2 regions of the Streptomyces sp. NPDC085927 genome follow, and region 1 is predicted to be linked to the other one. Evidence: riboswitches for the same ligand, from Rfam matches in the RefSeq annotation. Region 1 holds a riboswitch; the other holds the start of a gene.
The links. Region 1 has a riboswitch for cyclic di-AMP ahead of ACIF80_RS11410 (transglycosylase family protein). Riboswitches for the same ligand answer to the same signal wherever they lie in the genome.

Region 1 (3,865 bases):
CTCGAAGGCGCCGGTGGAGGCGCCGGACGGAACGGCGGCACGACCCGTGCTGCCGTCGTCGAGGCCGACCTCGACCTCGACCGTGGGGTTGCCTCGGGAGTCCAGGATTTCCCGGGCTACGACGACGTCGATGGACGGCACGAGCATCTCCTTCATGGATGTGACGTGGTTCAGCGGGGCCACGGGGCCCTGCGGACCCGAGCCTATCCGGCTCGGGGCGATCGGCCATCCGGTCGGCCGCTCCGCGGACAGAACCGAGAGTAAATTGTTTCCGAACGGAACAAAGGCGGTATCGGAAAACCGGGAGACGGGAGGCCGGCTCCGGCATCGCGCACGGACCCACTCCGGCACCGCGCACGGACCGACTCCGGCACCACGCACGGACCCACTCCGGCACCACGCACGGACCCACTCCGGTACCACGCACGGACCCACTCCGGTACCGGACACGGAAAAAGCCCCGCCCCGGCGCGTACGGGGGCACGCGCCGGGGCGGGGCAGGCACCCGTGGGGACGGGGCCCGGACTCGCGGCCGCGGCCTTACTTCAGGTGCAGCTGCTGGCCCGGGTAGATGAGGTCGGCGTCCTCGACGATGTCGTCGTTCAGCTTGAACAGCTTGTCCCAGCCGCCCTTGACGTCCTGCTCCGAGGCGATCGAGCTGAGGGTGTCGCCCTTGACGACCTTGTACTCGCCGTCGCCCTTCTCGACCTTCTCACCGGTCGGGGTGGTGACGGTCTTCTTGGCGGCCGGACGCTCGTCGGAGCGGGAGGCCTTCTGCTCGGCCGAACGCTCGGGAGCGGCCTCGGTGTTCCGCTTCGGGGACTCCTGCTGCTGGGACTCCTGCTGCTGGGACTGCTGCGAGGAGCCGCTGTCCTGGTTGCCCGAACTCTGGTTGCCCGAGCCCTCGGTGGAGCCGCCACCGGTGTGGGCGGCGTTGGACAGGCCCTTGCCGCAGACCGGCCAGGCACCCTTGCCCTGGCCCGCGAGGACCTTCTCGGCGATCTCGATCTGCTGGGCCTTGCTGGCCTGGTCGGCGGTGCCGGCGTACGCCGTGCCGCCGTAACCGGCCCAGGTGGAGGCGGAGAACTGCAGGCCGCCGTAGTAACCGTTGCCGGTGTTGATCGACCAGTTGCCGCCGGACTCGCACTGGGCGACGGTCTCCCACTCGGAGGCGGTGGCGGCGGAAGCGTTGCCGGCCGCCATCAGCGGGGCGGCGACAGCGGCACCGGTGACGCCGGCGACGGCGATGACACGGGTGGCCTTGGACGGACGACGGTGCTTGCCCTTGCCGGAAAACAGCATGGATGGATCCCCTCACCGACGCCTACGAGGTGAGCTGTCGGGTTCGGGCCGGTTGAGTTGCCCGGCCGCGTCCCTCACGGGACACGGCTTCACCCCTAGCCGCATCCGGCATCCCTCACCGGATTCGGCGCCTACCTTGGGTCCCCCGCTCCTGCCTACGGCGCATGACGCGACGACTGTTCCCGTGCTGCCACTGGCAGGATTCGGCGTGGCGGCAGCCGGGGCCCGTGATGACGAGCGGTCACGACCGTAGACACGGGCCCGGCGGATTATCAAAGAAGATCAGGCCTTCTGAGACCTATCTCTCATCATCTTTAAACCGGACATTCGCGGCAAAACGCAACGTCAATTGGCGCTGTCGACGCACTTTTTCGCACACCGGTCCGCCTGTCGCCCCGTCACCGCCCGACCCGCACCCGGCCACCGCTCGACCGGGAAGTGCCCGCGCCCCCAGCTGCCGCCCGGATGTCAGCCGTTGTCCGATTCGAACCCGAACGCGAGCGTCTGACCGGGAAGGATGAGGTTCGGGGCGGCCGCGCCCAGGACCTCGTCCCCTCCGCTGTACTGGGCGAGCCATCCGCCGCCGAGGGCAAGGGAGTCGGAGGCGACCGAGGAGTCGCTCCCGGCACCCGAGCCGGAGCTGCTGGACGGGGACGCACTGTCAAGGCCGCGCGTGAAGCCGAGACCGCCGCGTGAGGCGTGCCGGCCGGAGGATCCGGCGTCACGGTCCTCGCGCACCTCTTCCTCGGCGCTGGCGCCGCGGTGGCGGCCGCTGCCGGAGCTCTCGCCATCGGACGATTCCGAAGCATCTTCCTTTTGCCCCGACTTGTCCGAGTCGTCACCCTTGGCCGAGGCGGAGGGAGACGGGGAGGCGGAGGGGGAAGCGTCGGGGTCGACCGGTCCGCCCGCACCCTCCTCCTTCTCCTTGCCGTCCGCGGCACCCTTCGCGTCCTTCGCGTCCTTGGTGTCCTTGGTGTCCTTGGCGTCCTTCGAGGAGTCGGAGGACTGGGACGGCGACGGAGTGACGGACCTTTCGGAACCGGACTTGCCCGACGCGTCGCCCTTCGCGCCGGTACCGAGGTCGAGCGCGGGCGAGTCCTGTCCCAGGCCCCCCAGCAGCCCGCAGGCCCGCCACGCGCCGACACCCTGGTCGGCGAGGATCTTCTCGGCCACCGCTATCTGCTGGCCGCGGCTGGCCTGGTCGGCGCTGGCCGCGTAGTCGAGGCCGCCGTACTTCTCCCAGTCCGTCTGGGTCAACTGCAGGCCGCCGTAATAACCGTTGCCGGAGTTCTGGCTCCAGGAGCCACCGGACTCACACTCGGCGACCCGGTCCCAGGTCGAGCCGTCGGCCGCACTGGCCGCGCCGGCCCCGAGGAGGGGAATCGCGATGGCCGAGCCGGTCACTCCGGCCGCGACGATAAGAGCCGGAGCCTGGCGGGGGCGACGGTGACGACCGTTCCCGGAGAGCATGCGGAGACCTTTCGCAGACAACGGTTGCTCGCACGGCGATTGGAACTGTGGTATCGCAGAAGCGAGACGCCGTGCTTGATGGGTGAACGTATCCGCACTCGAACGTCTGTCACAAGTTCATGCCGCGCAGATCACATGAAGATCACAGAGTTGAGTGGGTGTCACCTTTACGCCGGCCCCACCCGAACTCGACGGACCGTGTCCACGGCGGACCTGACGGTCACTTGCGCGGAGGCAAAGGGCGGCCGGAGGACGGCCCGGAGCGGACTCGGCGACCATCCGGGTCATTTCGGAACGGGTGCCGGGCACGGTGCTCCGTAGGCGAGATCACATCGGCAGCGCGGTGAACCGCACCGGCAGTGTGCGCAGTCCGCGCATGATGAGGCCGCCGCGCCAGCGCAGTTCGGCCGGGTCCACCGCGAGTTCGAGGTCCGGCAGACGGGTCAGCAGGGTGGCGAGCGCGGTCTGGCCCTCCAGACGGGCCAGAGGAGCGCCGAGGCAGTAGTGGATGCCGTGGCCGTACCCCAGATGCTGGTTGTCGCGCCGGGCGAGGTCGAGCGTGTCGGGGTCGGCGAACCGATCCGGATCGCGGTCCGCGGCGGCCAGGACGACGAGGACCGGGTCGCCGGCCGAGATGCGCTGCCCGCCGAGGGTGAGTGCCTCGGTGGCGAACCGCCAGGTGGCCAGCTCCACGGGCCCGTCGTAGCGCAGGAGTTCCTCCACTCCGGTCTCCAGCAGCCCGCGCTCCCCTGCGGCGAGCGACGTCTGCAGGCGCTCACGCTGCTCCGGGTGGGTGAGCAGGGCGTAGGTGCCGTTGCCGATGAGGTTGACGGTGGTCTCGAAACCGGCGAACAGAAGGATGAAGGCCATGGCGGCGGCCTCGTTCTCGGTGAGGTGCTCACCGTGGTCGGAGGCACGGATCAAGCCGGAGATGAGGTCCTCGCCGGGGGCGGGTTCGGCGGGCAGGGCCTCGCGCTTGCGGTGGATCAGGTCGGCCAGGTAGCCGCGCATCTTCTTCACCGACCGGGCTACGCCGCCCCTGGGGCCTCCCTGGTGGCGGATCATCATGCCCGCCCAGTCGCGGAAGTCGTCC
Region 2 (3,865 bases), on a different contig from region 1:
AGCCGAGCGGTCCTGTGATCCCCCGGTCGGGCAGGTGCCCGACCGGGGGATCACTCAGTCCAGCATGCGCTCGCGCAGCCGCTCCCGGTTCCCGGGGGTGAGCCCGAGCCCCTGCTCGAGGTAGGGGTCCACGCCGCCCCAGGTCTCCTCGATCGTCTCCAGCGCGGCCGACAGATACTCGGCGCGGGCGTCGAACAGCGGGTCGAGCAGCTCCATGACCTCGGGGGAGTAGGCCGAGGCGGAGGTGCCGCTGCGGCGCACCTTGTAGCGGCGGTGCGCGGCGCTGGACTTCAGGTAGTCGTCGAAGATCGCGTCCCGCTCCACGCCCAGCGCGAGCAGTGTCACCGCCACCGACAGGCCCGCGCGGTCCTTGCCCGCCGCGCAGTGCATCAGCGCGGGCACGCACTCCTCGGCGAGCGAGAGCAGCACCTGGGAGTGCTCGGCGGTGCGTTGCCTCACCGTCATGCGGTACGAGGTGATCATCCGCTCCGCCCCCTTGCCGCCGGCGAGGATCGAGCGGAGCTGGTCCAGGTCCCCGTCGCGGACCATCCTCCAGAACTCGGCGCCGTCGGCCGGGTCGCTCAGCGGCAGATTCACATTGCGCACGCCGGGCAGTTCGATGTCCCGCCCGTCCAGCTTGTGGTCGGCCGCGTTGCGGAAGTCGAAGACGGTGTGCAGTCCCAGGGAGGACAGGAAGGCGGCGTCCTCCTCCGTGGCGTGCGCGAGATGGCCACTGCGGAACAGCACCCCGTGCCGCACCCGGCGGCCGTCGACGGTCGGCAGACCGCCCACATCACGGAAATTGCGCACTCCGATGAGCTCGGGTTCGGTCGACGGGATCTGCTGCGTCACGGGGGCCCCTCTCCCACTCTGCGCCGCCGGCGCGTCGGCGCCGGCGGGTGTCACCCGACGATACGACATGCCTGGCAGGGGCAATGAGTTGGCGAGGGGGCCGTCGGAGTGGAGACGGGGCCCTCCCGGTGGAGCTCCCGGTGCGGAGTCGCCGGCGCGGACGGACCCGTGCCGGACCTGCGGCCCGGCCCGGCCGAACCATCCGAGATTCTCCCATTAGAGCGTTCTGTCCGTTTAAGGAGTTTCGCCATAACGTGCCCCGATAGGAAGGGAGATGGGAATGGGGTGGTGAGCATCGTCATAGAGGTGACGATGTGTTGTCGCCATGCTCACGTAATTCCGGTATTCAGCAAGGAGATTCGCGGGGTGTCGAAAATCCGGGGCGACTCTGGGTGACGGTTTTCAGGTCAATGGATCACGAAAACACGCCTTCGCTCGGAAGATCGCGCTTGTCCCTTTGCGTCTCGGTCGCCTACGTTCGCCATCGATCCGGACGGACGCCTAATCCTGCCGCTGTCCGGAGCCTTCACCCTCTGACCCGTATATGGCAGGAGCGGGGGACCCACAGGTACGACTGCCTGTTCCGGTCTCCGGAACGGCTTGGGGTTAAGCCGCGTTTTCGACGCGGCCGGGCATCTCCAGTCCGCACCCGACAGCTCACCTCGTAGGCGCCGGAGAGGAATTCGTCATGCCCGCAAAGGGTAAGCACCGTCGTCCCAGCGCTTTGCGTTTCACCCGCTCCATCGCCGTCGCCGGAACCGGTGGCGCCGCACTCGCCCTGCCGCTTCTCGGTGCCACCGGAGCGAACGCCGCCACTCCGCAGGCCGCCCCGGAAAAGGCCGTCCAGTCGTATGCCGTCGCCGGCAAGACGTCTGACGGCGTGAAGGCCGACGGCGACAAGAACGGCGAGACCCGCACGTACATCGTGAAGGGCGGCGACTACCTGGCGAAGATCGCCGAGTCCGAGAACGTCGACGGTGGCTGGAAGCAGCTCTACTCCGACAACCGCGAGGCCGTGGGCGGCGACCCGTCGCTCATCCACCCCGGTCTGAAGCTCTCGGTCGACGGCAAGGCCGCCGCGACCGGTGCGCCGAAGAAGTCCTCTTCTTCCGAGGCGCCCTCTTCGGCCGCTCCGTCGGCTCCGTCCTCCAAGGCGAAGCCGTCGACGGCCGGCGAGGCCTCCGAGCGGTCCGCGCCGAAGTCCTCCTCCGGCTCGGCCACCGCGAACCAGGCCGCGGCCACCTCCGGTTACAGCTCGCCGGTGCCCGGCGGCGGCCTCGGCACCGCCTACAAGGTGGCCGGCAGCATGTGGTCCAGCGGCTACCACACCGGTGTCGACTTCGCCGTTCCGACCGGCACCTCCCTGAAGGCCGTGGGCGCGGGCACCGTCGTCTCCGCCGGCTGGGCCGGCTCGTACGGCAACCAGGTCGTCATCAAGCTGGACGACGGCCACTACGCCCAGTACGCCCACCTCTCCTCGCTGTCCGTCTCGGCCGGCCAGACCGTGAGCGGCGGCCAGCAGGTCGGCCTCTCGGGCTCCACCGGCAACTCGACCGGTCCGCACCTGCACTTCGAGATCCGCACCACGCCGAACTACGGCTCGGACCTGGACCCGGTCTCCTACCTCCGCGGCAAGGGCGTCTCCATCGGCTGACCCCCGAGGCAACCCGCCTGACACGCCGCCGAAGGCCGGACCCCGATCCCCGGGTCCGGCCTTCGGTGCGTCCGGTGTGCCGGGTGTGCCCACAGAAAGGGAGTACGGGGAGTACCGGGAGTGTTCCGTGCGTCACGTTGCCCGCCGGTCAACGTCCCCGCCCGGAGGGCTATTCCAAATGTGCCGGCGCTTTACGAGTGGCTTATCTCACCGTCCGTCAATGCCTTCCTACGGTCGCGTAGGTCACATTCGAAGGTGAATCATGTCCGGTTGTGGCAGACGATTCGAAGAATGACAGCAAGGCAGTGATCGGGTCGTACGTGGCGGTGGGGGACAGCTTCACCGAGGGCGTCGGCGACCCCGGCCCCAACGGGGCATTCGTCGGCTGGGCCGACCGATTCGCGGTACTTCTCGCCGACCGGCGTCCCGAAGGCGACTTCCGGTACGCGAATCTCGCGGTGCGCGGAAAACTGCTCGACCAGGTCGTGTCCGACCAGCTTCCGCGGGCCGTCGAACTGGCCCCCGCACTGGTCTCTTTCTGTGCGGGCGGCAACGACATCCTGCGCCCCGGCAGCGACCCGGACGAGGTGGCCGAGCGTTTCGAGCGGGCGATCGCCGCGCTCGCGGCGGTCTCCGGCACGGTTCTGGTGACGACCGGGTTCGACACCCGTGGCGTGCCCGTGCTCAGGCATCTGCGCGGCAAGATCGCCACCTACAACGGGCATGTGCGGGCCGTCGCCGACCGGTACGGCTGCCCGGTGCTCGACCTCTGGTCCCTCAGGAGCATCCAGGACCGCAGGGCCTGGGACACCGACCGGCTGCACCTGTCGCCCGAGGGGCACACGCGCGTGGCGCTCCGCGCGGGACAGACCCTCGGCCTGGACGTCCCGGCCGACCCGGAGCAGACCTGGCCCCCGCTGCCGCCCCGCGGCAGCCTCGACGTCCGGCGGGACAATGTCCAATGGGCGCGCGAGTACCTGGTGCCGTGGATAGGGCGCAGGCTGCGGGGAGAGTCGTCGGGGGACCACGTGACGGCGAAGGGCGCGCTGTCCCCGCACGACATCAAGGAGCGCATCGCCTCGGTGGCATGACGAGGGGCGGGAGGGCGCGAGGCGGGGGGAGCGGGTGCGGGCGCGGCCCGCGCCGGGGGCGTCCGCGTTCCCGGTTCGGCGGGCCCGCCCGGACAGTTCCTCCCGCTCCGGCTCCCGCTCCCGGGCCGGCGGGATCCGGACAGCGGAGCCCGCCCGCGTGGGCGAAGGCGGTGACCGCCGGCTGTTCCTTCGCCGAGAAGTGAGGGAGCACGTGCACGGCTCCGGGACGCTTTCCGGCCAGTGAGGCGTACCGGCGCCGGACCGGCCG

Region 2: it holds a riboswitch for cyclic di-AMP, as region 1 does, so the genes downstream of both, ACIF80_RS34335 (peptidoglycan DD-metalloendopeptidase family protein) here and ACIF80_RS11410 (transglycosylase family protein) in region 1, are expected to answer to the same signal.

Annotation. Positions count from the first base shown of each region.
Region 1 is NZ_JBITSN010000003.1:515,596-519,460, reverse strand. It holds gene eno (phosphopyruvate hydratase) at 1-141, opposite strand, end outside; gene ACIF80_RS11410 (transglycosylase family protein) at 541-1,302, opposite strand; cyclic di-AMP (ydaO/yuaA leader) riboswitch at 1,307-1,475, opposite strand; gene ACIF80_RS11405 (transglycosylase family protein) at 1,771-2,706, opposite strand; gene ACIF80_RS11400 (cytochrome P450) at 3,100-3,865, opposite strand, start outside.
Region 2 is NZ_JBITSN010000022.1:15,362-19,226, forward strand. It holds gene ACIF80_RS34330 (tyrosine-protein phosphatase) at 55-852, opposite strand; cyclic di-AMP (ydaO/yuaA leader) riboswitch at 1,374-1,536, shown strand; gene ACIF80_RS34335 (peptidoglycan DD-metalloendopeptidase family protein) at 1,541-2,506, shown strand; gene ACIF80_RS34340 (SGNH/GDSL hydrolase family protein) at 2,812-3,597, shown strand.